3 regions of the Paenibacillus sp. J22P169 genome follow, and region 2 is predicted to be linked to each of the others. Evidence: predicted binding sites of a transcription regulator. Region 2 holds the regulator's gene; each other region holds the start of a gene.

Region 1 (10,204 bases), on a different contig from region 2:
TGCGCCGAATAAGGCCCAAAAATGGCGCTAACGCCGCCTCAAGTGTGCCGAGGTGAGGCAATAACGCCCGAAAAGGGCGTTAAATCGCCGTCAGCACAGCTGAAAAGGCGCGATTGCGCCGAATAAGGCCCAAAAATGGCGCTAAAGCCGCCCAAAGTGTGCCGAGGTGAGGCAATAACGCCCGAAAATGGCGTTAAAGCGCCGTCAGCACAGCTGAAGTGGCGCGATTGCGCCGAATAAGGCCCCAAAAGGGCGCTTAAGTCGCCCCAAGTGTGCCGAGATGAGGCAATAACGCCCGAGAAGGGCGTTAAATAACCGGTAGCACAGCTGAATAAGCGCGATTGCGCCGGCCACGCCGCGAGCGGCAACAAATAAATCGACCGAAGTGGGAGTGGGAAGCATGGAAGTGAAAGAAGCGATTCGCCAGCGACGCAGTATAGGGAAACTCAAGCAGGACCCAATCGAGCACGCGCTGATTGAAGAGATATTGGAAGCTGCTGTCTGGGCACCGAATCACGCGCATACGGAACCTTGGCGGTTCTGGGTGATGTCGGGTGAAGGCAGAAAGCTGCTGGGACGCGGCTATGCCGAAGTCGCCATTGCGGAAGCGAAGTTAGGTGCAGATGCGGCGCTGTCTGAGGAAGAAGAAGAGCAGCTGCGCATCAGCAATGAGAAGAAAGCGTTTCGAGCTCCGCTCGTTATTGCTGTAGCTGTCTCCCCATCCGAGAAGTCAGTCGTACCCGTGATTGAGGAGTATGCAGCTGTTCACTGCGCCGTACAGAATATGATGCTAGCAGCACATGCCTTGGGCTTGGGCACCATCTGGCGTACTGGTGATCCCACCTATCATCCGAAAATGCAAGAGAACTTCGGTCTCTCAGGCAAAGAAGAGATGGTCGGCTTTGTTTACATTGGTTATCCGGAAGTCATTCCAACGAAAGCAGCGCGTATTCCCTTTGCCTTAAAAACGCAATGGGTAACGGAGTAACTACCGCGCGACTTCCGAGGCAGCACGCTTATTGAAGGGAAGTGTGACTGTGAAAACAGAGCCTTCCCCCAACCGACTGCTCACTTCGATGGTCCCTTCATGGGCCAAGATCAATTGTTTGGCGATGGCGAGACCAAGCCCCATACCACCGCTGTTACGGGCACGCGCTTCATCCATCCGGTAAAAACGCTCGAACAGGAAGGGGAGATGGGCGGCATCGATGCCCATACCTGTATCGCGAACGGAGAGACGAAGGTGATGATCGCCTTGTCTCTCAATAAAGACTTCGACCTGCCCCCCCTCGGAGGTATACCGAATGGCATTGGTCAACAGATTATAGAACACTTGGGTCATCCGATGAGCGTCGACCCAGAGAATGGTATTCTCCGCAGCACTATGAAGTGAGAGCTTCACACCTTTACTCTGTGCATCTAGCGCAAGATGTTCCACAATACGACCAAGAAGACCATGCATATCAACAGGCTTCCGCTCTAGCGGAAGCTTTTTGGCTTCAGCTAGAGAGAGCTGATGCAGATCATCCACGAGCCGAGTCAAGCGAATAAGCTCGTCCTGCAGCGGCAGCAGTACCTCTGGTGGAATAGGCTGCGCCTCCTGCTGGAGCAGTTCGAGCTTACCGCTGATGATGGTCAGCGGTGTTCGCAGCTCATGTGCCACGTCAGCGGCCATGTTACGGCGCAGCGATTCTGCATGCTCCAGCTGTGCTGACATCACATTAAAGGCTTCAGCTACCTTACCATACTCATCCTGGCTGGTTACAGGAGCTTGAATGCCGTACTCCCCTTTGCCCAATCGATCCAGCACAGGGATGAGTGCTCGAAGCGGAGCGGTTAGCCGCCGAGCGAGCCAATAGATCAGGAATAAGGAAACCAACACGAAGACGAAAGTCCCGATCATGAGGAGAAAACGGGTCGAGCTGAGAACACCGATGCGCAGCTTCGACATAAATTCGGCACCTTCATCGTGATAAATAAGTAGGCCGATCCGCTGCTCACCTAACATGAGGTTACTTCGAATACCGAATGTCCGAACCTTTTTGGAGGGAGTATCCCCACTCGTTAACACGACATGGGAGTCGGGAGCCATCAGGATCACACTCGCCCCTTTTTCCTCTAACGTCTTCGGAAGGTGAGCTGCCCAATAAGCTTCAATGCCTGTCCAAGCATCTCCGTTCGTTTGATAATAGTGCCCGAGAGACTGTGAGATTTCGCCTATTTCATCCTGACGCGAGGCCTCAACCATGACCTGCAGCACATCCCGCATCAAGAACTGCGTGACCACCGCAAAGATGATGCCCATCCCTACAATAAAGGCAATCATCGTGATAAATAGCTTGCGCCGAACACTCATAGTTGATCACCGAATCGATACCCAAACCCATATACCGTTTGCACAAAAAGAGGAGCAGATGGATTGTCCTCAATTTTCTTCCTCAGATGACTAATGTGCGCATCCACGGTGCGTTCGTCGTTCAGAAAATCATCCTCCAACGCGCTTTGCAGCAACTGTAGCCGGCTGTAAACGATCCCTGGTCTCGCGGCCAGTGTAAGCAGCAGCTTAAATTCCGTTGGCGTGAGTGAGACTTCTTGGCCGCGTTTACGAACAAGGCATTTCGCTTCATGAATTGTCAGATCGCCGCGTTGCAGCTCCTCCGTTTCGCCCTCTTCGTGGACTGCGAGTCTTCTCAGCACCGAACGTATACGCGCAGCTAGCTCCCGCAGGGAAAAAGGCTTCGTCAAATAATCATCGGCGCCAACCTCTAGCCCCACAATTTTGTCTGTCTCATCCGTTCTCGCAGTCACCATGATAATCCCAATATGGCTGGATCCGCTTCGCAAACGTCGACAAACCTCGATTCCGCTCATTTCCGGCAGCATCCAGTCTAGGACAACGAGTGCTGGTTTATATTCGTGGGCGAGTGCCAAAGCTTGCGTTCCTGTTGTAGCTGTAACAATATGAAAGCCTTCCTGACGTAGGAAGGGCTCCATGAATTCAAGTACCTGCCGCTCATCATCGACGAGTAGAAGTGTGTGTGTCATGCCCAAAATCCTCATTTCCGTAACGAATTAAGCTTAGTATACCTTTACTCTACCTGCTTGTGGGGACATTCATCCAAATCGCAAAGCATCTTCACAAGTTCACAACATTGTGCGGGTATAATGCTCCTTAGTTAACGCATGGGGGAGGATTATCAATGAAAAAATTAAGTCCAGCTGGCATGAAATGGTTGAAAATTGTGCATATCTCACTTGTAGCGCTGTTTTTTGGCGGCATTATGAGTTCTTTAGCCTTGAATATGGGCATTAGCCTTGGCACTTATGATGATACACTTGCTACTTACAAAAGGGTTGTGATCATCAGTGACAGCATTATCCGAACGGGGGCGGTGGGTACATTGCTTGTAGGTTTTTTGTACGGGCTGCTAACAAGCTGGGGATTTTTCAAGCACCGCTGGGTCACCGTGAAATGGATTTTATTTGTCGGACAGACCCTCATTGGTATATTCGTTGTGGATAAGTTGATGCTGGCCAATATGACCCTCTTAGAGACAGAGAAAGCTTTGGCACTGAACAATCCTGAATTTCTGCACAATCAGACACTGCGTCAATATGCTATCTACGTACAAGTCGCAGTCACGGTGTTTATTATTTGTGTTTCAGTGATCCGGCCGTGGAAAAAGAAAAAGCAGGCCGTTGCAAGTTAATTTAAGCTGTGCAAGACCACAGAGATACGGAACAGCGTTCCGTAATGATACCAAGATCTAAAAAAAGCTCGCCCCCCTCGTGGGGAGCGAGCTAATTATTTTAGTTCTTCAAAGCAACCGCAATCCTCGCAGCGGTCTGCGCGTTGTGGTAAACGAGCGCGATGTTCGTCTCCAGGCTGCGCCCCTCCGTCAGCTGCTTGATCCGCGCTAGCAAGAAAGGCGTGACCTTCTTGCCGGTCACGTTCTGCTCTTTGGCCTCATTCAGCGCTTGCTGGATGACGGCTTCGATCTCGACATGGTCCATAGCGGATTCCGCTGGGACCGGGTTGGCGATGACGGCACCGCCGCTTAGGCCCAGCTCCCACTTCGTGCGGAGCATAGCAGCCACGTCAGCCGCCTCATCGAGGCGGAAGTCTACGCCGTAGCCGCTCTCGCGGGCGTAGAAGGAAGGGAACTCGCTCGTTTGGTAACCAACCACGGGCACGCCATGGGTTTCTAAATACTCGAGCGTACGGCCAATATCGAGGATCGATTTCACGCCGGCGCAGACGACGGCAACGTTGGTAGCCGCAAGCTCCGTCAAGTCAGCGGAGATGTCCATCGAGGCTTCTCCCTCGCGGTGAACACCGCCGATGCCGCCGGTAGCAAAGACTTCGATGCCGGCTAAGGCAGCGCCGATCATCGTCGCAGATACCGTAGTCGCGCCGATTTTGCCAGAGGAGAGGATGTAAGGGAAGTCGCGGCGGCTCACTTTTTCCACATGGCCATTCGTTGCAAAAGCTTCGAGTTCCTGTTCGTTTAAGCCGATCTTGATTTTGCCATCCATGATACCGATCGTTGCCGGAACAGCGCCGTTATCGCGGATAATTTGCTCCACCTTTTTCGCCATTTCGATGTTCTGCGGGTAGGGCATACCATGGGAAATAATCGTCGTTTCCAAAGCTACGATCGGTTTATTAGTAGCAAGAGCTTCTTTCACTTCATCTGTATAAGTTAAGTATGAGGTAGATAACATGGGTTTAGTCTCCTTTAGTCATGGTGTTTATCGTAAGTTGTAAGCGTTCCTCGTTCAGTTCACTGGACGTCGATTGACTGGTTTGAAGGGTAATGTGCGCAGCGGCAAGGCCGAATTCACAGGATTTCAGATACGATTGTTCGTGGGTAATGCCATAGACAATACCAGCCAAGAAAGCATCGCCTGCACCCGTAACCTCGACCACTTGGGTTGGAATTGGAGGGAAGAATTGTTCGCCTTCTTCACCTACATAGAGAAGTCCTCGGCTTCCAAGTGTAATGAAAACATGCTTCACACCACGTTCGCGAATGGAACCAGCAATTTTCGAATGATCAGGCTCTACATAGAACATATCAATGACATCTTGGTTCATCGTCAGCGGTGTGTGGGCTAGTTGAACTGCCTCTTCTAAATTCGGGAAAATAGCCGTTACGCCGGAAAGATCAGTTGGAAGCTTCTTCGATTTCTCCGAGGAAACAGGATCAATGAAGAGGGGGATACTCTCCTCCTGACATCGACGGATCAATTCCTCTAAGGTGTCGCTCGGCAGGTTCGTATCTGCGATTACGAGCTTGGCAGCAGCGATATGAGACCACTTATCCCTCAGCATCGCTGGTGAGAATTTATCATAAATGTCCATATTGGCAAAAGCGAGAAACATCTCACCAGAAGTGTCGAGGAGCGCGGTGTAAGACCCCGTATTCTCGCCATTTAGCACGATCGCTTGGCTGACATCGACGCCTCGACGTCGCGTTTCTTCTAGCACCCACTGACCTGCTTTGTCGTCCCCGACCACGGTTAGGAGCGATGTTTGACAGGCTAATCCGGCTAATGCTTCAGCGATGTTGCGAGCAACGCCACCACAAGACTCGGTTACCGTTACTGGATTAGAGGAAGCTAGGCGGATCGCATGCTTGCTGAGGGCTTTACTGTCGAGATTCGCTCCGCCGATGCAGAAAACCATGTGTTCATCCGAGGTCACATAGGCTCTGCCACGAATCGTTCCCTTTTTGGTCAATGAGGCAATATAACCAGCTACGGCAGATCGAGAAATTCCGATGATACCGGCCATTTCGTTCTGGGAAATGAATGGATTTTGACGGATAAGCGCTAGGATTTGCTGTTCACGATCCATGCAAAGCTCCCCTCCTTCGTCGTTCTCTCCTTATTTTAACCTACCTAAAAACAAATGTCTATCGTACAAACAAATGTTTTGGAGGACGCAAAAAAAGCCCGTTCCCTGATCAGGAACTAGGCTCCTTAATTGGCCCAGAAGTTATTCCGAATAAGAAGAGTTGGAGCGGGATCCGAGTCCAAGTAAACCAAGCAACCCTAATAAACCTAGGTAGCTGTACCAATGCCTGGTTTTATCTTTAGGCGCCGCTACGACAGACTGAGCTTGCAGGGTGGATACGTTCAATGCGGTTGGTGGTGTAATCCCATACGCAGCAGCATAACCGTTCAGATTGGTCGCAGGGAGTAAACGAGTGTCTGCCCCCGGCATGCCAAAGGGGTTGGTTTGATACATCGTAGCGGAACCATTCTTTAAGCTCTGCAGGTTTTCGGTCTGTGAGACATGCGTATTGTGATCGTGGGCATGCAGCCGATATTGATGTGCCCCAAGCAGAAGAGAGAAAGTAAGGAAAGATATAGAAGCTAATTTGACAGAGCGGGTAACCATTATCCATACCTCCAGGTATTTAGTAGATAGGGGTCATTCAGTGTAGGTAAGCATATATTCCCCCGCGAACGAGAAGTTATGCATGGAGAGGGGAGAAGTGCGGGGATTGGCGTAGTGTGAAGCAAAAAAACCGTCACCTCCTAGATAACTAGGAAGGTAACGGTTCTGGAGCAGCCTTTATTTCGTGACGATTACTTGAACCGTTGTTTTCATGTTGGCATAGGTAATGGTAATACGGGCAGTCCCTTTGCCAGTTGCTTTGATAATGCCGTCCTTGACGTCTGCGGTCATGATATTCGACGTCGTCCATAGAGCCGGCTTGGTCACATCTTCTTCCGAGCCATCCGTATAAGTAGCCAAAGCTTCGACTTTCGCTGTTGCGCCTTCTTTCAACGTAAGCTTGACGACATCAGTCTTCAAATATTTCAAAGTATCAATTTCGACAGGAATCGATATGGTTTTACCACCATAGAAGCCAGTGATATTGGTTTTCCCTGAAGCTGTCGCTGTGAAAAGTCCTTTTTCAACAGTACCGAGTTTGTAAGAGCTAACTTTCCAAATCGCGATATCAGTGACATCCTTCGTTGTACCATCGGACAATGTGGCGGTTAATTTGACTTGTGTTTGAACACCGCTTTTGGTAACAAAAAACGATTTATCAGCCGTTAGTCCATCAATCACACCGATTTCTACCGGAATGGTAATGCTTTTACCGCCATAGGTTGCTGTGATGGTTGCTTTCCCGCGGGCAACTGGCTTAACGAGACCTTTGGATACTGTAACAATGCTGCTATTGCTTGATTTCCACTCAGCCTCGTTCGTTACTGTACGTGATGCTTCGTTTTCATCTGTTGCTGTAAGTGCAATGATTCTTGTTTCGTTCAGATCAAAAATCAGGCTAGCCACATTCGCTGTTAATTCACTTGCCATATCCACCTGAACAGGGATAGTTACCGTTGTATCATCCAGTTGAGCGGTCAGTGTAGACACTCCAGATGCAATGGCCTTCACGACACCTTTATCGACGGTGACTGATTTGATATTGCTGCTAGTCCAGATCACATCATCGGTGACAACTTTCTCCGTGTCGTCGGTGTACAAAGCTTTGGCTATTAGAGTAACAGACGCGTCCTTCTTCATGATGAGCTTTTCTTCGCTAATCGTAAGACTCTTCAAGACACCTACCGAAACTTGAATAGCGGCTTTACGTGTCCCATAATCAGCAGTCACCGTTGCAGCGCCAGTAGCAGTTCCTGTAATGGCACCGCTGCGAACCTCTGCGATAGCGTCAGAGCTAGACTTCCAAGTAGCTTTGTCCGTCACATCGACTTCGCGGCCGTCTTTAAAATAAGCGGTCAATTCAACATTAGCCGAATCTCCGATCTGCATGTTGACCAGTTTCTGTGAAGCTTTAATGATCGTAGGTACATCAACTTCGACTTGCGTAATTGTTGTTTTGCCCCCGTAGGTTGCAGTTACTTTCGCAATTCCCGCTTTATAAGTTGTGATAGTACCTTTGTTAACAAAAGCGATATCTTCCTTATCGACGCTCCAAGTTGCACTGTCTGTTACGTTAGCTGATGTTCCATCGGCATAAGTTGCGCGTAGAACAAGCTGCCCAGTTTCCCCTGTTTTCAACGCAACAAGATCAGTATCCACGACTAGGCGACGGGGAACCTCAACGTCTACCTTAGCCGTAATCACTTTCTCCCCATACTTGGCAGTCACTGTTGCTTCACCGATCGCATTGCCAAGTAGTTGACCTTTCGTTACGCTAACGATATCTTCATCGCCGGACGTCCATTCCGCACGATCCGTAATATCCGTTGTTGTACCGTTGGTATAGGTAGCTGTTAGCTTTAACGAGCCTGTCCCATTTTTCTTGAGCAAAACACTTTGTTTATCTAATTCAAGCTTCACTGTACTATCTACATCAACCGTTATGGTTGTTGATTTCGTACCGTAGGTAGCTGTCAAAGTTGCCTTTCCGACACTATAGCCGGTAATCGTTCCTTTGAGGGCATCTGCTACAGTTGATTTATCTGTTGTCCATACCGCTTTACTCGATACGTCATCAACAGAGCCATCAGGATAGGTCGCCATTAATTTAAGTTTCGCTGTACCACCCAGAAGTAAAGAAACATTCGATTTCTCCGCATCTAAACGACGTACAACCTCGACATCCACGTTCAAAACGAGGGTTTGGTTCATATAGGTAACCGTAATGGTGCCACTGCCAGGGTTTTGTCCTTTGACTAAACCATTTGTCACCGTTGCGATTGAGCTCGCATTCACCGTGTAATCAGCCTTGCTCGTTACATTCTCCGAGGTGCCGTCTTCGTAGTAAGCCGTAATCGTCACTTGATCTGTCGCATTGAGACGAAGATCAAGAGCTTGCTTATCCGTGGTTAATGACTTCACTTTCTTGGTGACTGTCACGGTAACAACTTCCGTTTTACCCAAGTAAGTAGCCGTAATGACCGCTTTCCCTTCTTTTTTGGCAGTTACGACACCTGCATACACGGATGCCACATCTGCTGATCCAGAATTCCAGTCTGTTTTGACAGTAGCATTTTCAGTCGAGCCGCTGACATAGATAGCAGTAGCCGATAAGTTAGCCGTAGCACCGACTTGTAAGCTGAGCTCATTTTTGTTCAAAACCAGCTTTGAAATTTCATCTGCTGCCAAAGCACTTCCTGCGAAAATAGCCTGACTTGCTAGAATGAAAATCACGACTAGGGACAACCATTTACTCTGAGTAAAACTCTTCATGCTTCATTTCCCTCCATTAAAGCTGTTGCTAGAATCTGCTTGATGAAATTAAATAAATAGATATATAGATATATATCTATTTTCATCGGCATTTTATGGAGAAAAATGAAGGGAAATGGTTATTTAATTTGTTGAGATTTTGTTAATTATGTCGAAAAAGAGAAAACCCCCGTCTATACAAGCTTGCGGGAAGGGGGCTTAATGCGTTAACCACGTTTCACAATTTTAAAATTATCTTCGAGCAACAGCCAGTTCTGCGGGAACTTAAGTCCCAGCTTCCAATAGCTAATACCGCGAAGAGCGAGCTCTTGAATCAAACGAAACTTAGCTTGAATGGAGCGAGCATCCTCGAACCAAACTGTATGCTCCTTGCCTGCATCATCCCAATAGTTAAAATGAGGAGCTTGTGCGGTGTAGTCGTATAGAATTTGCGCGTTATATTTGCGGGCTAGATCGATCGCAGCCTGCGGTGAAATGGCTTTGGCATAAGCACCTCCCGGTACAAAGGGCAACGTCCAGTCGTAGCCATACAAATTTTGCCCCATCATAATTTTAGAAGAAGGCATTTCACTGCGGGCATACTCCAGTACTTTGCGAACAGGTCCAATCGGTGAAACGGCCATCGGAGGTCCGCCGCTGTAGCCCCACTCATAGGTCATAATGATGACAAAATCAACAATTTGGCCATGGGCTTTATAATCATGAGCTTCGTACCAAGCTCCGGCTTGTGTGGCACTTGTTTTTGGCGCGAGTGCAGTGGAGACCAGGTACCCTTTCCGATGGAAGCGATCTACCGCTTTGCGCAGGAATTTGTTGTATGCCTCGCGATCCGCAGGCAGCAGATGTTCAATGTCAAAATGGATATCTTTAAACCCGAGCTTCTCAGCTGTTGTTTCGATGTTTTGGAGGAGGCGATTCTGAACAGCTTCGTCAGTTAAAATAATGTGCCCAAGCTCTGCGCTGAACTGGTCATTCTCGAGGTTGGTGACCACCATCATCAGGGTGACACCATGCTGCTTAGCGATG
Region 2 (10,204 bases):
GTTGACGCTCAGTCTCCGGAATCGACGCATACCGCTCTAGCTTTTCCGTATTTACGATGGCATAATCAAGTCCAGCTTTCGTACAGTGGTATAAATAGACAGAATTGAGAACTTCACGACCCGCATCCGGTAAACCGAATGAGATGTTACTGAGTCCGAGAATTGTTTTAGCCAGTGGATACTTCTCTTTAATCAGCTTAATCCCTTCGATTGTTTCCACGGCGGAACCAATATACTGAGGATCTCCTGAGCCGACAGGGAACATATTCGGATCAAAAATGATATCCTCTGGATTCATGCCGTACTTTCCAGTTAGAAGCTCATACGAACGTGTTGCCACTTCGATTTTCGCTTGACGCGATACCGCCTGGCCACGCTCATCAATCAGAATACAAACGACCGATGCTCCGTAGCGATGAATCAAAGGTAAAATCCCTTCAAACTTCGACTCCCCATCTTCGAGGTTAATCGAGTTGATAATCGCTTTACCTTGTGAATACTTGAGTCCAAGCTCGATAATGTGATCATACGTCGAGTCAATCATCAATGGGACTTTGACCTTTTTCACAACTTCTTGCATGAATTCTTCTACTGCGTAGGCTTCGTCAATATCCGTGTCCTGTAGATTGATGTCGATAACATGTGCGCCGTTCTTCACTTGATTACGGGCAATTTCAGAGCCCTCTTCAAATTTCCCTTCTTTGATCAGGCGCTTAAACTTTCTGGAACCGGAAATATTCGTCCGTTCACCAACCATGATTGGTCTGTTCTCTGGCTCAATGTAAACAGTCTCAATACCTGAAATCGCAGGGGGATGGGAGCCATATTCCGATCTTGGCTTAAAATTCGCTAACGTTTCTGCCATGGCACGAATGTGCTCAGGCGTCGTTCCGCAGCAGCCTCCGGCAATATTGATCCAGCCTTGCTCTGCAAATCCAGCCATCTTCTTCGCCAAAGATTCTGGGGATTCATGGTAGTGCCCATTCTCATCCGGCAAGCCTGCATTCGGATAACAGCTGATCGCTGTATCCGCAATACCGGATAGGGTACGGATGTGATCTCTCATAAATTCTGGTCCCGTTGCACAGTTCAAGCCCATCGAGATCGGCTTCAAATGCTCAAGTGAGATATAAAAGGATTCGATATTTTGTCCGGCTAGCGTTGTGCCCATAGGCTCAATCGTTCCAGATATCATAATGGGAAGCTCTACGCCTAATGTTTCAAATGCTCTGCGAATCCCAATACTGCCCGCTTTTACATTCAGTGTATCTTGGGAAGTCTCAAGCAGCATGGCATCAACGCCCGCTTCTACAAGGGCAAGTGCCTGCTGGTAGTAGCTTTCTTCCAGCTGTTCGAAAGTCACGCCACCTGTTACGGATAAGGTTTTCGTTGTTGGGCCCATGGCACCTACAACGTACCTCGGCCATTCTGGTGTTGAATATTTCTCAGCAGCAGCAATCGCTAATTTAGCAGCGGCGATATTTAACTCCCGATGACGATCCTGCAAGTCATACTCCGCCAAGACGACACTCGTCGTTCCGAACGTATTCGTTTCTATCATATCAGCGCCAGCGGCGAAATAAGCTTCATGAATTTTTTGAATCACATCTGGACGCGTAACACATAGAATTTCATTACATCCATCCAGATCATCACTTCCAAAATCTTCAGCAGTCAAATTCTCTTGCTGAATCATCGTACCCATGGCACCATCTAGGATCATAATCTTCTTCTTAAGCTGTTCTTGAATCGGTGGTTTCTTCATGGCAAGACTCCCTTTCAACTTTTCCTAAACCTAAATAAAAAAAAACGACAAATTATGTTAAGATTTAGTGTAACAGAATACGGCTTCTATGAAAAGATTTTGAATTATCACAAATTCCAATGGGGTTTATCGGAAATACTTATTTCCTTCCATCGACAGTTAGCTTGATATCCACTATAATATGTATATATTTATTGTAGAAAGAGGGATGTAACGTGGCACAAATTAGAATTCGCAATACAAATGAACGTATCGAGGGCGAAACAGAAGTCAAAGCCTTCTTGGATAGCCAACAAGTTGTGTATGAGCACTGGGACGCAAACAAGCTTCCTGTCGCATTGCGCGAGAAATTCATCCTTAGCGATGAAGAGAAAGCAGAAATCATTTCCACTTATGAAGCAGAAATCAAAGATCTAGCTGCTAGACGCGGTTATGAAATTTGGGATGTCATTTCCCTTTCAGATGTAACTCCGAATATCGAAGAGCTTCTAAAGAAGTTCGAACAAGTGCATACGCACACTGAAGATGAGATTCGTGCAATCGTTTCTGGTAAAGGGATTTTCATCATCAAATCCGAAGAACTTGGTTATTTCGATGTTGAACTTGAGCCAGGAGATGTCATCTCCGTTCCAGAGAACACGAATCACTTCTTCACTCTGATGGAAAACCGTGAGATCGTAGCTGTTCGCCTTTTCATCGAAAAAGATGGTTGGATTGCTCACAACATCGATGATCCTGACTTTATCAAAGCTTAATAGCCACATATGAAAAAGCCCATCAGCCTATCAGACCGCGAAGTCTTGAATAGCTGTTGGGCTTTCTTTCTATTGTACTAACCGTTCGTAATAATCGGTAAAATTTCTTGAAGACGCGTTACTTCATAAGCAGGGACGATTTCTTCGCCACTTTGAAGCCCGTGATGATTAATCCAAATGTTACGCATCCCAATGCTTCCCGACCCCAAAATATCTGTCGTTAGCTTGTCCCCTATCATGATCCCTTCCTCAGCATCAATCTCAAGCAGACCCAGTGCATATTTGAAAATTGCTGCAGCTGGCTTCCCTTGTCCAAATTCACCTGAAATAACAATGTGATCGAAGTAAGGAGCAATGGCAGGAACGCCTGCTAATTTCTCTTTTTGCAAATCTGGTGAACCGTTTGTTAATAGAAGAAGTTTGTAATTGCCTTTCAAGGCATCTAACACACGGAAGGTTTCTTCATATACATAAGGACGACTGCGACGTTCAGCGGCAAATAATTCACCTAGCTTGTACCCAAGCTCACGATCTTCAATTCCAAGCGCTGCAAGCCCTCTAGTCCAAGATTCTGTGCGATAGCCAGGTGCTAGCTTCTCTAATTTGCGGAAGTTTTCGTCCTCACCTTGTGTGAAGTTAGCCCATAGCCCTTCAAATGGGTTAATCCCAATCATTTTGGTAAATGGGAACGTCTCGAAGGATTCGTATAAACTTCTCGCTTCTTTACGAACAGATGCTTCTAATTCCTCCGGATTCACGTTAACTTGCTTCGCCGCTGCTGCACAGGTTGCTGCAAACGCTTCTTCTACACTTCGGTCATCCCATAACAGGGTATCATCCAAATCAAAAAGCACAGCTTTCAACGTCATCATTCATTTCCCCTTTGAATGTAGTATCTATGAGTAGGCTTAATTCTCTTCGTCAGTAAACTTAATGGAATCCAGTTGGACTTTCAGGTTACCTCTGAATGCATCAATATATTTCTTTCTCAACTCGTTGCGCTCATCCAGCTCTGCATCTGTTAAGCCAACTGTCTTCGCTTTGCGAGCTAATTCATTGATACGCTCAATCGTTTTATCCATGCTGTCACTCATTGTAATCCTCCCAGTCAAAATTTCAATATGAGTACTACTTTGCCATCAGAGATTGTGATTGTCAAGGATACATCGTAAAGAGCCATGGACACTAATGTGTCTATGGCTCGAACATTCATCTATATAGGTAGCTAGAAATGTACTCATTAAGGAAGTAATAGAACTTGTCCCTCTTGCAAAGAACTGCTCGACAAATGATTAAATGCTTTCAACTTCTCGATGTAAGAACGTGTGTTCTCTCCAGGCTTTTTGTGAGAATCTGCTATTTCCCATAGTGTATCACCGCTTTGAATGACAATCTTCTCGTGTTGGATAGTTTGCGCCGATGGTTGAACGGATGCTGTTGGTGTAGACATTGTAACAGTACTATCACCTGCATAGGCTTGTACGATCGCACCGAACGAAAATACAGTTCCAAGTATTACTGCTATCAGCAAGAAACGAAGTAGTAGTTTCGCATGACCCCGTTTAGTCGTCATCCCTTTGGATGCTTGAGCAGTACCTTGAAGTGTTGTTCTTGCGTTAGATTGCGAATAAGCCATATACATAAAATCATCCCCCAAACGTTTGTTCTGATATTAGAATAACACGAACACATGTTTGAGTCAACCATTTCTCGAACTTATGTTTGTACGAACTCGGGTTCTATGTTATACTTTGGGTAATGATTCCCAGTATTGGAGTGATATCTTATGAGTAAAATTTCGCAGCGTCAACAAGCAATAATGGAATTCATTAAGAACGAAGTGAAAGATAAGGGCTACCCGCCTTCCGTTAGAGAAATCGGCGAAGCTGTTGGACTAGCATCCAGTTCCACTGTACATGGGCATTTGGAGCGTCTTGAGAAAAAAGGCATGATTCGTCGAGATCCTACTAAACCGCGTGCAATCGAAATCCTAGGGCTTGATGGTGCAGAATCCCAATTCGCAGTCTCCGTCGCTCGTGTTCCCCTCATTGGTAAAGTAACAGCTGGTGTTCCGATTACAGCTACTGAGAATATCGAAGACTATTTCCCACTTCCTTCAAGCATGGTTGGCGATAACAATGTGTTCATGCTTAGCATTATGGGTGACAGTATGATTGAAGCTGGTATTCATAATGGCGATTATGTCATTGTTAAACAACAACAAACAGCGAACAACGGTGATATCGTCGTCGCGATGACGGAAGATGATGAAGCTACTGTTAAGCGTTTCTACAAGGAGAAGGATCATATTCGCCTTCAACCGGAGAACTCTGCCCTACAACCCATTCTATTGAAGAATGTGACAATTCTCGGTCGTGTCATTGGCTTGTTCCGGGATATGTAAGAACACGGAAACATCAAAAAAAGCAAGGACTCAAAGTGTTCAAACACTTGAGTTCCTTGCTTTTTAGCTTTAAAACGCTAATACCCAGTTTCCCGCACGAAAGATTGGCTCGATCGTCCCATCGGCTAGTTCCCCATCAATCTCAAGCTCCGCAGACCCAATCATGAAATCCACATGTATCAACGAGCTATTCCCTCCACGAGCTTTCAATTCCGCATTGGACAGCGTAGTACCTTCCTTCAAATTGATCGGATAGCAACTACCTAATGCCAAATGGCAAGAAGCATTCTCGTCAATGCCTGTGTTATAGAAAATACGGTTGATATTGGAAATCGGAGAATCAAACGGCACAAGTGCTACTTCTCCTAAATATCGTGCACCTTCATCCATATCCAATAGGCGTGCCAAATGGTCATAACCCACCTCTGCCTGGAAGTCTACAACCTTTCCAGCTTCGAACGTAAATGAAAACCGATCCACCAACGCCCCATTGATATTTAACGGCATCGTACTCGCCACCGTACCACTAACACCTGTTCGGTTCGGAATGGTAAACACTTCTTCTGTCGGCATATTAGCTACATAACGGATGCCTCGAGCGTTCTCATTATCCCCGCCCAGCCAAATATGTCCTTCAGGCAACTCAACACGTAGATCCGTTCCCGTCGCTCTATAGCGCAGCGCTTTATAGCTTCTTTCATTCAACAAGCTATGCGTAGCCTTCAATGTATCCAAATGTGCCTGCCATGCCGCAACGGGATCTTCTTCATAAACACGATTGAATGTGAAAATAGCATCCCACATCGCTGGAATTCGTTGCTCTTCTGGTAGATCCGCATACACCATATTCGCCCAAGCTTCTGTAGGAGCTTTAATTAAACACCAGCTGAACTCACCCGTTCTAACATAGTGTTGATATTTTGCTCTCGCCGTTGATGCCGCTTTCGATGCCCGCGAAATTAAACTAGCATCAATACCATCGTACAGATTCGGATTCGGCACCTTAATGTTCAACAACGCTCCGCCATTCTCCACAAAACGTTCTAACATCGTCGTGTACCACTCTGGGTAATAGTCCATCGACTCATCTTGCGCATGATCAAATTTACTGCGTGTAACGACATCATCTTGCCAGTGCACGTGCACATAATTCGCACCTGCTTCATAAGCCTTCTGCACGATAAGCCTTGTTAAGTCAAGGGTCTCAATTGGCGCTTCCACCAACAAATCCTGACCTTTATTCAAATTGACCCCAATTCGAATCACTAACTCTGCATACTTTTCTAAATTACTATTGAAATTGTCCATAGTTCAATTCGTCTCCTTCGCGTTAAAAAGCCCATCAACTCACATAATTGAGATTGATAAGCTTAAAGTAGTATCTAGTTGTCAAGTAAAACCCATCTCTATGATACCGTACCCCATGAGGGATTGGCAATGATAGGCTGCTCCATAAGAGAAAAACCCTCAACGCCAAGAGCGTCAAGGGTTTCGTTAATTCTAGTACAGAGACAGATACTGATCTCTTTCCCATTGGTGAACTTGTGTGCGGTACATGTCCCACTCAATTTCTTTCAACTCATAGAAATGAGCTAGAGCATGTTCCCCAAGTGTATCGCAAACAACATCATCACGAAGCAACTCGTCTAGTGCTTGTTTCAAGTTAAGAGGTAAGCTAGGAATACCTTCGGCTTCACGCTCTTCTTCTGTCATCACATAGATGTTGCGATCTGTTGGCGGAGGAAGTTGCATTTTGTTCTTAATGCCATCCAAACCAGCCGCAAGCATAACAGCAAGTGCAAGGTACGGATTTGCCGCTGGATCCGGGTTACGAACTTCAACACGTGTACTTAGTCCACGGGAAGCTGGGATCCGAATCATTGGGCTACGGTTACTTGCAGACCAAGCTACATAGCAAGGTGCTTCGTAACCAGGAACTAGACGTTTATAAGAGTTAACGGTTGGATTCGTAATCGCTGCAAAAGAACGCGCATGACGAAGTACGCCCGCCATATATTGTCTTGCCACTGTGCTCAAGCCTAATTTGTCGCTTTCATCGTAGAACGCATTCGTGTCACCCTTGAACAAGGATTGGTGACAGTGCATACCCGATCCGTTCATACCGAACAACGGCTTCGGCATAAACGTTGCGTGCAAGCCATGCTGTCTAGCTACTGTTTTGACAACAAGTTTAAATGTTTGAATTTGATCAGCTGCTTTGATCGCATCTGCGTATTTAAAGTCGATTTCGTGTTGGCCTGGAGCTACTTCATGGTGAGAAGCTTCAATCTCAAAGCCCATCTCTTCCAATGTAAGTACGATATCACGACGACAGTTTTCCCCAAGATCCATAGGTGCCAAATCGAAGTAACCACCTTGGTCGTTCAACTCGGTAGTTGGGTTACCTTTTTCATCGGTTTTGAACAGGAAGAATTCCGGTTCTGGTCCAACGTTCATAGCTGAGTAGCCCATTTCTTCTGCTTGCTTCAACGCGTTTTTCAAAATAGCGCGCGGATCCCCAGGGAATGGCGTGCCATCTGGCATATAAATGTCGCAGATTAAACGAGCGACTTTGCTTTCCGTTACCCATGGGAAAATAACCCATGTATCTAGATCAGGATATAAATACATATCCGATTCTTCAATTCGCACATAACCTTCGATGGAAGATCCGTCAAACATCATTTTGTTATCAAGCGCTTTCTCAAGTTGGCTTAGAGGAATTTCTACGTTCTTTATACTTCCCATCAAGTCTGTGAATTGCAAACGGATGAAACGAACGTTTTCTGCTTTGGCGATGCGAAGAATATCTTCTTTGGAATAGTTAATGTTATAACTCACGTGTGCATTCTCCTCTCAAATGTTAAGCGATTGGACAAACGATTTTATTTGTAAAATCTGGATAACTGTCCTTGAATCAAAGAAACTTGATCTGGACGTTTCCCCCCGCCAATCAATTGCTGCTTCAGCATTTTGTGCAATTGAGAGTCGGTTAATTCTTTCCGTTTCACTTCGGTGTGCTCGTTAAGGATGGTTGCATCCTCAGAATCCTTATCCACAGGGATAAGAACCTGCTTGATACCCGCAATATTGACACCTTTTTCAATTAAATCTTTAATTTCAAGAAGACGTTCCACGTCATTAAACGAATAGAGCCGTTGATTACCAGCTGTACGTGCCGGGATGATCAGTTCATGCTGCTCATAGTATCGAATTTGTCTTGCTGTTAAATCAGTCAGCTTCATGACGATTCCGATAGGGAATAACGCCATATTTCTACGTATCTCATCACTCATGCTAATCACTCCTGGTCAGTAAGTACCTCACTCTTATTGTACCTTCCTAACAAAAACGTGTCAAGGAGTGTCAGGTTTGTTCACAGTTTAATTTTTCACAGTAATCCCTTATCTTCCATATGTTGGATCGCCGTTAGTACACCTAACTTGCAATGTGAGTAGGTCAAGCCGCCTTGCATATACGCGATAAAAGGTTCACGAATTGGGGCATCCGCAGACAGCTCTAAGCTGCCTCCTTGAATGAACGTGCCCGCAGCCATAATGACAGGATGCTCGTATCCAGGCATGTCCCAAGGCTCTGGTACGACATGCGAATCGACAGCAGACGCCTTTTGTATGCCCTGCACAAACGTAATCAAATGCTCCGCCGACGTGAAGCGGATCGCTTGAATCAAGTCCGTCCGCTGCGCGTCCCAGCGCGGATGGCTGACAAAGCCAAGGTCTTCGAATATCGCTGCCGCGAAGACTGAGCCCTTGACTGCTTGCCCCACCAAATGCGGGGCAAGGAATAGCCCTTGAAACATCGCTCGCGTCGCGCCGAGCATGGCTCCGACCTCGCCCCCAATACCGGGGGCGGTCAGTCTGTACGCGGCGAGCTCCACGAGGTCGCGTCGCCCGGCGATATAGCCGCCCGAAGGGGCGATGCCGCCGCCGGGGTTCTTGATCAACGAACCGGCCATCAGATCGACGCCAACCTGCGTCGGCTCCTGCGGCTCGGTGAATTCGCCGTAGCAATTGTCTACAAAGACAATTAGCTCCGGGTTGATCTCTTTCACAAATCGGACCATCTCGCCGATTTGCTCTACTGTGAACGACGGCCGCCAGGAGTAGCCGCGTGAACGTTGGATGCCGATCACCTTCGTGTTCGGCTGAATGGCTGCCGTGATTGCCGGCCAATCCGGCGAGCCATCCTCCAAAAGCGCGACTTCACTGTAGCCGATGCCGAAGTCTTGCAGCGAGCCCGTGCCGTCGCCAGGCTTGCCAATGACCTTATGCAACGTATCATAGGGCTTACCCGTGATGTAAAGGAGATGTTCGCCAGGGCGCAGCACACCAAACAAAGCCGTTCCGATGGTATGCGTCCCCGAAACGAAATGCGGGCGAACAAGCGCTGCTTCTGCTCCCATGGCATCCGCATAGACAAGATCCAGCACTTCTCTGCCGCGATCATTATACCCGTACCCTGTTGAGGAAGCAAAATGATAATCGCTTACTTTATGTTTTTGGAAGGCTTCAATAACCTTCCATTGATTAAGATCAATGGTTTTCTCGATTTGCCGATAAGCCCTCTCTACACGTTGCTCAGCTTTTTCCATTCTCGCTATGACTTTTTCCCCGAAACGCATCTTAGTTGTTCTCTCCCTCGTTCTCATCCTGCTCTGACTTCTTCACTAACGATTGATCGTAATCAACCAGTAAATAAGCCTGTTTCACATAATCATCCTTGTTCACGCGGACCTTGAAGATCATGTCTTCCCCATCTACATCCGTCTCTAGCACCTCACCAATACGATACATGAGGGCAATGACGTCCCCTTTATTGGCTGGAATACGGAACTCCTTGCTATCGCCCATTAGCTTATCTTCGATCGTAATACGAAGACGTTCTAGATCCTCCGGCGTATAGGCACTCACTTTCATGAACTCGCCTTCCGCTGAGAGCATTTCGCGATCCGCTTGTGAACACAGATCAATTTTATTGAACACCGTTATTTGTTCCTTCTGATGGGCTCCAAGCTGTTCTAATACTTCACCAACAACACGCATCTGCTCGTTGCGCATATCGGTTGAGCTGTCCACCACATGCAAGATCAAATCCGCCTCATTCGCCTCTTCGAGCGTAGCACGGAACGAAGCGACAAGATCATGCGGTAGATTTTGGATAAAACCAACTGTATCCGTCAAAACGATCTCTTTGCCGTTTGGCAATATCATCGTGCGCGAAGTCGGATCCAAGGTTGCAAATAGTTGATCCTCAATATAG
Region 3 (10,204 bases), 1.3 Mb from region 2:
TTACAAAGTCAGCCATTTGCTTCAGGCAGTGCAGTTACTGTGAACGAACAGGCAGCATTGCTGCAATTAGATCCTCAACAGATGGAAACTCTGAAAAACAAGACGATTCAAGATCTCGTTTTTCAAAATGTGGTCATAGAATGGGTAACACAAGCTGACCGTCCAATTCCGTCTAATTGGGCGCCTTCAGAAGAAGCTGATCACATTGTTTTGCTAAACAACACTCAATGGTTTCAGCAATTGACTTTTCAAGTACGTCAGCATCATGCATCTTGGGTTGTTTTTTACAGCCCCGTGGAGGAAGCGCAACTTCAGAGAGCCAAATCACTTGGAGTCTCGGTGATGGATTTTACAGGTGCACTAACCGCCGATCTAAATTGGCCGCAGGTTTTGGATAATCGACTTGCCATGATGAAAACGCATGCGTGGCAAAAAGGCATCCAAACCTACAATCCACAAGAGCTAAAGGAACTAAAAATGAAATAATGTCCGTTTTGTGAGGTTTTTGAGAAGGAAATTGGCGGAATTTGTAGAAATTAATTAAAAGGACGTAAACAGCCTAGTTTATTTACAGATATGTGTGACAGAGACGATGATGAGGTGGAAGAATTGGACGTTAAAGAATGGTATATGGAGTATAAAATTCACAAGAACCGTCCTGGTTTATTAGGTGATATAGCTTCATTGATGGGGATGCTGGATATTAACATCGTAACGATTAATGGGGTTGAAGATCGTACACGCGGTATGCTGTTACAAACAAATGATGAAGAAAAAATTGATTTAATGGGTAAAATGTTGAGAAAAGTAGATAATATTACTATTACTGCTTTGAGACCCCCTAAATTAGTTGACATACTGGCTGTTCGTCACGGTAGGTATATTGAACGCGATTCCGACGACCGCAAAACGTTTCGATTTACGCGAGACGAGCTAGGCCTATTAGTTGATTTTCTTGGTGAGATATTCAAGCGGGAAGGTAATCAAGTTGTAGGACTGCGTGGTATGCCTCGTGTTGGTAAAACAGAGTCAATCATCGCTGGCAGTGTATGCGCGAATAAGCGTTGGACTTTCGTTTCTTCCACATTATTAAGGCAAACGGTTCGCAGCCAGCTTTCTGAGGATGAAATGGCCCCTAACAATGTTTATATCATTGATGGCATCGTTTCAACGATTCGTTCCAATGAAAAGCATTACAGCCTTTTACAAGAAATAATGGGTCTGCCTTCGACGAAAGTTATCGAGCATCCAGACATTTTTATTCGCGAATCGGAATACACCTATAATCACTTTGATTATATCATTGAGCTTCGGAATAGCCCGGATGAAGAAATTAACTATGATTCATTTACGTATACGTCCGAACCTTTTTAACCGTTGAAACGTCAATAACAGGATCCATAATTCCTTCGGGGAGGTGACCATATGTCTGACTTAGGCTATATTTTGCGCAAAACACGTCTGGAAAAGAAGATATCGCTGGATGATCTTCAAGAAGTAACCAAGATCCGCAAACGCTATCTAGAAGCTATAGAAGAAGGAAACTACAAGGTGTTACCAGGGAGTTTCTATGTGAGGGCTTTTATCAAAAGTTACGCGGAAGCCTTGGGGCTTGATCCGAATGAAGTTCTGAATATGTATCAGTCGACGCTTCCTGCCCCTACGATTGAGAAGCCTGTTGTCGAAGCGATTCGCAAGAATAGATCAAGTGTTCGTAATACTGAAAAGATGAGCCGCTGGGCTTCCAGTCTTATGTTTGTTTGTTTTATTTTGCTTATTTTTGGGATCGTATACTACTATACATATAAGAATTATAAGGGAACGCCAGCGGATGAGAAGCCTGCACAATCGCAATCGCCGCGCATTACGGATTCGACGAATCCTTCGCCGAGCACATCTGTTAATGCCACGGGGGATGGCAAAGCGACGGTTCTTTCAACGCCAACACCCACACCAGTTCCGACACCTACACCGCCTGCCGTTCAGGTTAAATTCAGCGCTAATGAAAAGGGTGTAGATAACTACATTATTACAGGGACTGCGAATTTGAATATTCAATTTAAGATCACAGGATCTTGCTGGATCGCTGTTAATGCATTAACTCCTGAGGGTGAGAAGGGAGCTTTGCTAAGACAGAAGCTGTATAATGCTGGTGATACGGATACATTTGAATTAGCGAGTTCGGCTTACTTAAATGTTGGCGCAGCTAGTGCGTTGCAGCTCATGGTCAACGGCACACTCGTACCTGTTGGAGATACGCCGAATCCGAAGCGGGTTCAACTGAATTTGCAAAAAAGCTAGCAATTTGGCAGTTCCTGCGCTTTCCCGGGTAATTAAAATAGCTTGATAGGGAAATATTCGAAGCCATTGGCGGTTGGATATTTCCTTTTTTATGTGTTCTTGCTATAATGCTAATGTAATTTGATGGAAGGGATGTTGGGATGTAGATGAGTTCAGAGAGTTCGTTTGATATTGTATCCAAAGTAGATATGCAAGAACTAAATAATGCGATTCAACAAGCGGAGAAAGAGATTTTGACCCGTTTTGATTTTAAAGGAAGTAAAAGCAGTATTAAACTAGACAAAGATCAACTTGTTGTCACTTCGGATGATGAGTTTAAGCTTCAGAACGTCCTTGATATTATGCATGCAAAAATGACGAAGCGTGGAATCTCCATTAAAAATCTCGAATATTCCAAAGTAGAGCCAGCCGCTGGTTCCACTGTAAGACAGAAAATTAGCATGAAACAAGGTGTTGATCAAGACAACTCCAAGAAAATTAACATATTGATTCGTGACTCAAAGTTGAAGGTGAAAACGCAAATTCAAGGTGATCAAATCCGTGTAACTGGGAAGAGTCGTGACGATTTACAGGCCGTTATTGCTCTGCTTCGGAAAGCAGATATTCCATTGGATTTGCAGTTTGTTAATATGAAATAATCAGGAAAATAAGGTTTGTGTATGGAAAACCCCCTGGATGCAGGGGGTTTTTACATTTTGACACCCCATTGGGCTTGTATTATACTGGTAGGGAGTGTTTTTTAGGACTATTGGAGGTTGTTTCTTTCATGACAGAAAAGGTTAAAGTAGTTACTCTCGGATGTGAGAAGAATTTAGTTGACTCCGAGATTATGTCAGGTTTAATTCATGGCCGTGGTTTTCAACTTGTCGACAACAAGGAAGATGCCACAGTTATTATTGTGAACACTTGCGGGTTCATTGATGCGGCTAAAGAAGAATCCGTAAATACAATTTTGGATATGGCAGAACTGAAGCAAACAGCGAATCTTAAGGCGCTTATTGTTTCGGGCTGTTTAACACAACGATACAAAAAGCAATTGATGGATGAGATGCCTGAGATTGATGGCATTGTGGGTACGGGCGATTTTGATAAAATTAATCATATTGTGGATGAAGCGCTTAGAGGGAAGAAACCGGTTCTAGTAGGGAATCCGGTATTTAACTATGACGCTGACCTGCCTAGATTGATGACGACACCACGTTATACGGCTTACGTGAAAATTGCGGAAGGCTGCGATAACGCTTGTACATTCTGTTCTATTCCAATTATGCGTGGTAGCTTCAAAAGCAGAAGTATGGAATCTATCGTTGCTGAAGTAGCGAATCTTGCTTCTCAAGGGGTTAAAGAAATCAGTTTAATCGCTCAAGATTCTACAAACTATGGTACGGATCTCTATGATAGCTTCATGCTTCCTACTTTGCTGAACAAAGTAAGTGAAGTTGAAGGTATTGAGTGGGTGCGTCTGCACTATGCATACCCAGGCTTCTTCAGTGATGAACTGATTGAAGTGATGGCAACGAATCCTAAAGTATGTAAGTACATTGATATGCCTTTACAGCATAGTGAAGATTCCATTCTTAAACGCATGCGCAGACCAGGTCGGCAGAAGGATACACGCGAACTCGTTCGGAAAATTCGCGAATCCATTCCGGATGTTGCCCTGCGTACGTCTTTGATTGTTGGTTTCCCTGGCGAGACTGAACAAGATTTTGAGAACTTGAAACAATTCGTGCGTGACGTTCAGTTCGATCGTCTTGGTGTGTTTGCATACTCCAAGGAAGATGATACGCCAGCAGCAAGACTGCCGGATCAAGTTCCAGATGATGTTAAAGAATACCGTGCCAATGCGATTATGGAAATTCAACGTGAAATTTCGAATATCCGCGGCGGTCGCCGAATTGGTCAAGAAATTGACGTGCTAATTGAAAGATACGATGGCAGAAGCGACGTTTATATCGGTCGTTCCCAATTCGACGCACCTGAAATTGATGGTGAAGTATTCGTGTCGAACGCGAAATTGAATATTGGTGAACTTGCGAAGGTTCGTATTACCCACTCCTATGAGTTTGACTTATCCGGGGAGGTAATTGCATGAACTTAGCTAACCGCATCACCGTAGCGAGAATTTTATTAGTACCAATCATCATGTTCTTTTTGTTGATTAAGGTAAAATTTCCTCAAATACGGATAGAGGAGTTTAGCATAACGTATAATCAAATTATTGCTGCTTTAATTTTTATTATTGCTGCGAGTACAGATAGCTTAGATGGTTACATCGCTAGGAAACGTAATCTTGTCACGAATTTGGGCAAGCTATTGGATCCTTTGGCAGACAAGCTGCTTGTTACCGCTGTACTTGTTTCATTAGTAGAAATGGATAAAGTTGATGCTTGGATTGTTATTGTCATTATTAGCAGAGAGTGGGCAGTTACTGGACTTCGTCAAATTGCGCTCTTAGAAGGTACTGTTATGGCGGCCAGCAAATGGGGTAAGGCGAAGACGGCGGCTCAGATTACGGCTATCATTGCACTGCTAATCAATAATTTTCCATTTACGTTCCTAGATTTTCCCTTTGATGTAATAGCGAGTTGGGCTGCAGCAATTATTACCGTTTATTCAGGTGTGGAATATTTCGTTAAAAATAAGCATGTCATAGATTTTTCGGAAAAATCATAGTAGGGCAACCTAATATTGTTTTTCTACATCCAAATAAACCTGCCTCTACATGCGGTCGATCAACAACGAGCGATCACGTTAGAGGTTTTCTCATTTTAAGGAGGTTCCAGTCGATGAAAGCTGAAATCATTGCAGTAGGAACAGAGTTGCTGCTTGGTCAAATCGTGAATACCAATGCGCAGTTCTTATCAAGAGAATGTGCTGCATTAGGGATTGATATTTACTTTCAAACTGTCGTTGGGGATAATGAACAGCGGTTGTTAGCAAGTCTCCAACTAGCTGCATCACGAGCTGATGTAGTGATTTGTACAGGTGGCTTAGGGCCAACGCAAGATGATTTGACCAAGGATGTATTAGCTTCATTTACAGGGCGTAAATTGGTGCTTCATGAGCCTTCGATGGAGGCAATTACCGCGTTGTTTACTTCAAGAGGGATTCATATGGTGGAAAGCAATCGTCGCCAAGCCCTTATGCTAGAAGGCAGCGATCCCTTGCAGAATGATACTGGTTTGGCAGTCGGTAATGCACTTACATACGACGGGACACATTTCGTACTTTTACCCGGACCGCCTAAAGAAATGAAACCGATGTTTATGAATTATGCGGTGCCTTGGCTTCAATTATTAATGACGGATGAAGTACCATTGTATTCGAAAATGTTGAAGTTTGCAGGGATCGGGGAGTCCAACTTAGAGCATCAACTATTGGATTTGATTCAAAAGCAGTCTGATCCGACAATTGCACCATATGCCAAAGAGGGGGAAGTCACGATTCGTTTAACAACGCGTGCACATACCGCTGCTGAAGGCGAGCTGAAATTGAAAGCAACAGAACAAGAAATTAACAATCGACTAGGTGAGTATCTCTATGCGGACCAGGACGTTCCTATCGAGACAACTGTTTTGCAGTTGCTAGCAGCAAGTAAGAAAACATTGGCAGTTGCTGAGAGTTGTACGGGAGGTTTACTCAGTGATTTAATTACCGCGGTACCAGGCAGCTCAGAATCTTTCCTTGGCGGTATCATCGTTTACTCAAATGCTCTAAAACATAAGCTGTTAGGTGTTCCTATGGAAGTTTTGGAGGGGGAAGGCGCTCCAGGTGCTGTTAGCAGCGAAACAGCAGTCATTTTAGCCGAAGAGCTGCTTGTTAGGATTGGTAGTGACTTTGGCATCTCGGTGACTGGTGTGGCGGGTCCAAGCCCGTCTGAAGGGAAGCCTGTGGGGCTTGTCTATGTTGGATTGGCACAAAAACATGCAAAGACCGAAGTATTTACCCTCCAACTTTCTGGAAACAGAGAGTTCATCAAACAAAGAGCTGCTAAGCGTGCTCTCTATCAATTGTGGAAACAGTTGAAAGAAAACTAGAAATCCTCTATAATCAGAGTTAGTTGACGGAAGAACCGTAGCAAAGCGATAACTTTGTTACGGTTTTTTGTTTGCTCGCAAATAAAAACGAATGTATGTTCGAAAAAATGCTTGGCAAACATGCCAAAACAAGTTATCATATACCTATAATGATAGAAGGAAGTGGTCGTTTTGTCAGATCGTCGTGCCGCACTTGATAACGCATTACGTCAAATTGAGAAACAGTTCGGAAAAGGCTCCATTATGAAGCTAGGAGAATCTACACATATGCAAGTTGAAACGATTTCTTCGGGCGCGCTTGCCCTTGATATCGCACTTGGAATAGGTGGATTCCCACGCGGAAGAATTATTGAAGTATACGGACCAGAGTCATCAGGTAAAACAACTGTAGCACTACACGCAATTGCTGAAGTACAAAGAGTAGGTGGACAAGCTGCGTTTATCGATGCAGAACATGCGTTGGATCCTTCCTATGCAAGTAAGCTTGGTATTAATATAGATGAATTGCTTCTCTCCCAACCAGATACAGGGGAGCAAGCTCTAGAGATCGCGGAAGCACTTGTTCGAAGTGGCGCGGTAGATATTATTGTAATTGACTCTGTTGCAGCTCTAGTACCTAAAGCGGAAATTGAAGGCGACATGGGGGATTCTCACGTAGGTCTTCAAGCACGTTTGATGTCACAGGCTCTTCGTAAGCTATCAGGTGCAATTAATAAATCTAAAGTTATTGCTATTTTCATCAACCAATTGCGTGAAAAAGTTGGCGTTATGTTTGGTAACCCAGAGACGACACCAGGTGGCCGTGCGTTGAAGTTCTACTCTTCTGTACGTTTGGATGTTCGTCGTATTGAAACCATCAAACAAGGCAATGACATGGTTGGTAACCGTACGAGAATTAAGGTCGTTAAGAATAAAGTAGCACCTCCATTTAAACAAGCTGAAGTCGATATTATGTATGGTGAAGGCATCTCACGTGAAGGTAGCATTATTGATATCGGAACTGAGCTGGATATCGTGAATAAGAGCGGCGCTTGGTATTCCTATGAAGGTGAACGTCTTGGTCAAGGTCGTGAGAACGCGAAGCAATTCTTGAAGGATAACAAAGCGATCTCCGAAACGATTGAACTTAGAATTAGAGAAAACAGCAACTTGATTAAAGTGGTTGGTCCGAACATGGATGAAGAAGAAGATGAGTTGGAAACAGCTTTTGAATAGGTTTGAAATATAGGATAGAAGAAGCACCTTAACCTTGTGTTGGGGTGCTTTTTCTCCATTTGGGAGATTGTTGATATGAATCACGAAGAGGAAGAGTTACAGGTAATCACCAAGGTGGAAAAGCAAAAACAAGGAAGACATCGCTATAACATTTATCTAAATGAAGAGTACGCTTTTTCTGTTCATGAAGATATTCTGATCAAGCACCGTCTGAACAAAGGCGAATCTCTATACCAGCAAGCGATTGAAGCTATTATTTTAGATGAAGAGCGAAATTTGGCGTATGTGAAGGCACTCCATATGGTTGGAAGACGTCCGCATTCCATCTCAGAGGTGAAACGTAAGTTAAAAGAAAAGGGATTTGAAGCACCTATCATAGATTGGGCGAGTGACAAACTTATTGAAAATAAGTACGTCAATGATGAAGAATTCGCGAAGATGTGGGCGGACAACCGAGTGGTTGCTCAACGCAAAGGGCGTAATCTAATTCGACAAGAACTTCAACAAAAAGGGATTCATCAAGATGTGGTTAAAAGTACCATGGAATCAATTGATCCTGAAGATGAGTATGCAGGTGCATTGAAAATAGCGAGAACGAAATGGAAGCAAACGTCAGGAAAGATGATGGATAGAAAGCGTAAGACTGCGGCATTTCTAATGCGAAGGGGATATACAGGTTCTATTGTTACAAAGGTTTTGGGATTGATCAGTAATGAAACTGATGATGAGGAAATGGATTTTATTGAAGATGAATTTAATGAAAGTTAATGGCATTAATTAATTCTTATATTATTTAATGTCATTAAATATATCTCCAAGTATTTTGGGTCTAAATGATCAACTCTTGGACAATCGCTTGACAAGCTTCTTCGACAAAAGATAAAATAACAGTGTATATTTTCATAATGTATTCAAAATCATACTAATTTCATTGATTTTGAGAGGGCAGCTGTAAAAACCGCCAATTTTTACACTGTTGATTATGGATTATTAGCACTATAGTGCCCTAACGCACTGTGCGCATTCATTTAAAAGCCATACTCTTACTAATTAAGGGTATGTATGACTAGTCAAACAATTAAATCGGATTAAAAAACCGAAGGTACCCCAGGCTAACACCTTGGAGAAACCAACGAGGAGGTGAACAAGATGACTGTCATCTGGATCGCGATCATTCTCGTTGTTGGAGCTGCATGCTTAGGGATTGGTTATTTTATCCGTAAATCTCTTGCAGAAGCGAAAATTTCCAGTGCTGAAACGGCCGCTGAGCAGATAAGAGAATCTGCCAAAAAGGAAGCAGAAGCACTGAAAAAAGAAACGGTTCTGGAAGCAAAGGACGAAGTTCACAAACTTAGGTCCGAAGCTGAAAAAGACATTCGTGAACGTCGGAATGAAATACAACGACAAGAAAGACGATTGTTGCAAAAAGAGGAATCGCTGGATAAAAAATTAGAATCTCTCGAGCGTAAAGAAGAGTTAGTAGCCAACAAAGAGAAGCGAATCGAGGATACACAAACACAAATTGATCAGTTGTATAAAAGCCAAGTTTCCGAATTGGAACGAATTTCTGGTCTTACTATGGAAGAAGCGAAAAGCATTATTCTTACTAATGTAGAGCAAGAAGTTCGTCATGAAACTGCGCAGCTTATCAAAGAGATTGAACAACAAGCCAAAGAAGAGGGCGATAAGAAAGCGCGTGAGATCATCACACTTGCTATTCAGCGTTGTGCGGCAGATCACGTAGCTGAGACCACGGTATCAGTTGTCTCGTTGCCTAATGAAGAAATGAAAGGCCGCATTATCGGTCGTGAAGGTAGAAATATCCGTGCATTGGAAACATTGACTGGTATTGACCTCATTATTGATGATACGCCAGAAGCAGTAATCTTATCAGGTTTTGACCCAATCCGTCGTGAAATTGCTCGTACATCACTTGAGAAACTTGTGGCGGATGGACGTATTCATCCAGCACGTATCGAAGAGATGGTTGAGAAGTCCCGCAAAGAAGTGGACGAACGTATCCGCGAATATGGGGAGCAAGCGACGTTTGAAGTTGGGGTTCACGGTTTGCATCCTGACTTGATCAAAATTTTGGGGCGCCTGAAGTTCAGAACAAGTTACGGACAAAACGTGTTGAAACATTCCATGGAAGTAGCGTATCTGGCTGGTTTAATGGCCGGAGAGCTCGGGGTAGACGTAACTTTGGCGAAACGTGCCGGGCTGCTTCATGACATTGGTAAAGCGTTAGACCATGAAGTTGAAGGGTCTCACGTCGAAATCGGTGTTGAGATAGGCAAGAAGTACAAAGAGCATCCAATCGTTATTAACAGTATTGCTTCACATCACGGAGACGTGGAAGCAACATCTGTAATTGCCATGCTAGTCGGTGCTGCAGACGCATTGTCAGCAGCGAGACCTGGTGCTCGTAGAGAAACGCTAGAAACGTATATCAAGCGTCTTGAGAAGCTGGAAGAGATTTCAGAGTCATTTGAAGGTGTTGAGAAATCATACGCCATTCAAGCAGGTCGTGAGGTTCGCGTCATGGTGCAGCCAGAGAAAGTGGATGACACTGAAGCGTTCCGTTTAGCCCGTGATATTACGAAGAAAATCGAGGGTGAACTCGATTATCCAGGACATATTAAGGTTAC

The links. The regulator LexA, encoded in region 2, represses DNA repair genes until DNA is damaged. The targets are predictions, from matches to a motif close to CGAACATATGTTCG.
Region 1: a site for LexA is predicted at 5,927-5,940, ahead of AC58QG_RS32265 (carbohydrate kinase). Genes of this name have one in related genera too.
Region 3: a site for LexA is predicted at 6,430-6,443, ahead of recA (recombinase RecA). Genes of this name have one in related genera too.

Annotation. Positions count from the first base shown of each region.
Region 1 covers NZ_JCAUAO010000012.1:109,106-119,309, forward strand. Annotated here, with positions in the region: gene AC58QG_RS32240 (nitroreductase family protein) at 401-988, shown strand; gene AC58QG_RS32245 (sensor histidine kinase) at 989-2,356, opposite strand; gene AC58QG_RS32250 (response regulator transcription factor) at 2,353-3,045, opposite strand; gene AC58QG_RS32255 (DUF2269 family protein) at 3,201-3,710, shown strand; gene AC58QG_RS32260 (pseudouridine-5'-phosphate glycosidase) at 3,811-4,725, opposite strand; gene AC58QG_RS32265 (carbohydrate kinase) at 4,730-5,860, opposite strand; gene AC58QG_RS32270 (hypothetical protein) at 6,002-6,406, opposite strand; gene AC58QG_RS32275 (Ig-like domain-containing protein) at 6,584-9,178, opposite strand; gene AC58QG_RS32280 (LysM peptidoglycan-binding domain-containing protein) at 9,385-10,204, opposite strand, start outside.
Region 2 covers NZ_JCAUAO010000001.1:1,625,735-1,635,938, forward strand. Annotated here, with positions in the region: gene metH (methionine synthase) at 1-1,765, opposite strand, end outside; gene AC58QG_RS07690 (1,2-dihydroxy-3-keto-5-methylthiopentene dioxygenase) at 1,981-2,520, shown strand; gene AC58QG_RS07695 (HAD family hydrolase) at 2,598-3,389, opposite strand; gene AC58QG_RS07700 (DUF896 domain-containing protein) at 3,429-3,614, opposite strand; gene AC58QG_RS07705 (LysM peptidoglycan-binding domain-containing protein) at 3,761-4,162, opposite strand; gene lexA (transcriptional repressor LexA) at 4,307-4,924, shown strand; gene AC58QG_RS07715 (aminopeptidase) at 4,994-6,232, opposite strand; gene glnA (type I glutamate--ammonia ligase) at 6,425-7,753, opposite strand; gene AC58QG_RS07725 (MerR family transcriptional regulator) at 7,810-8,220, opposite strand; gene AC58QG_RS07730 (methionine gamma-lyase family protein) at 8,316-9,536, opposite strand; gene hflX (GTPase HflX) at 9,568-10,204, opposite strand, start outside.
Region 3 covers NZ_JCAUAO010000001.1:277,179-287,382, forward strand. Annotated here, with positions in the region: gene AC58QG_RS01400 (hypothetical protein) at 1-486, shown strand, start outside; gene AC58QG_RS01405 (DUF3388 domain-containing protein) at 577-1,374, shown strand; gene AC58QG_RS01410 (helix-turn-helix domain-containing protein) at 1,426-2,301, shown strand; gene AC58QG_RS01415 (YajQ family cyclic di-GMP-binding protein) at 2,448-2,939, shown strand; gene rimO (30S ribosomal protein S12 methylthiotransferase RimO) at 3,068-4,396, shown strand; gene pgsA (CDP-diacylglycerol--glycerol-3-phosphate 3-phosphatidyltransferase) at 4,393-4,977, shown strand; gene AC58QG_RS01430 (competence/damage-inducible protein A) at 5,091-6,341, shown strand; gene recA (recombinase RecA) at 6,513-7,556, shown strand; gene AC58QG_RS01440 (regulatory protein RecX) at 7,632-8,324, shown strand; gene rny (ribonuclease Y) at 8,706-10,204, shown strand, end outside.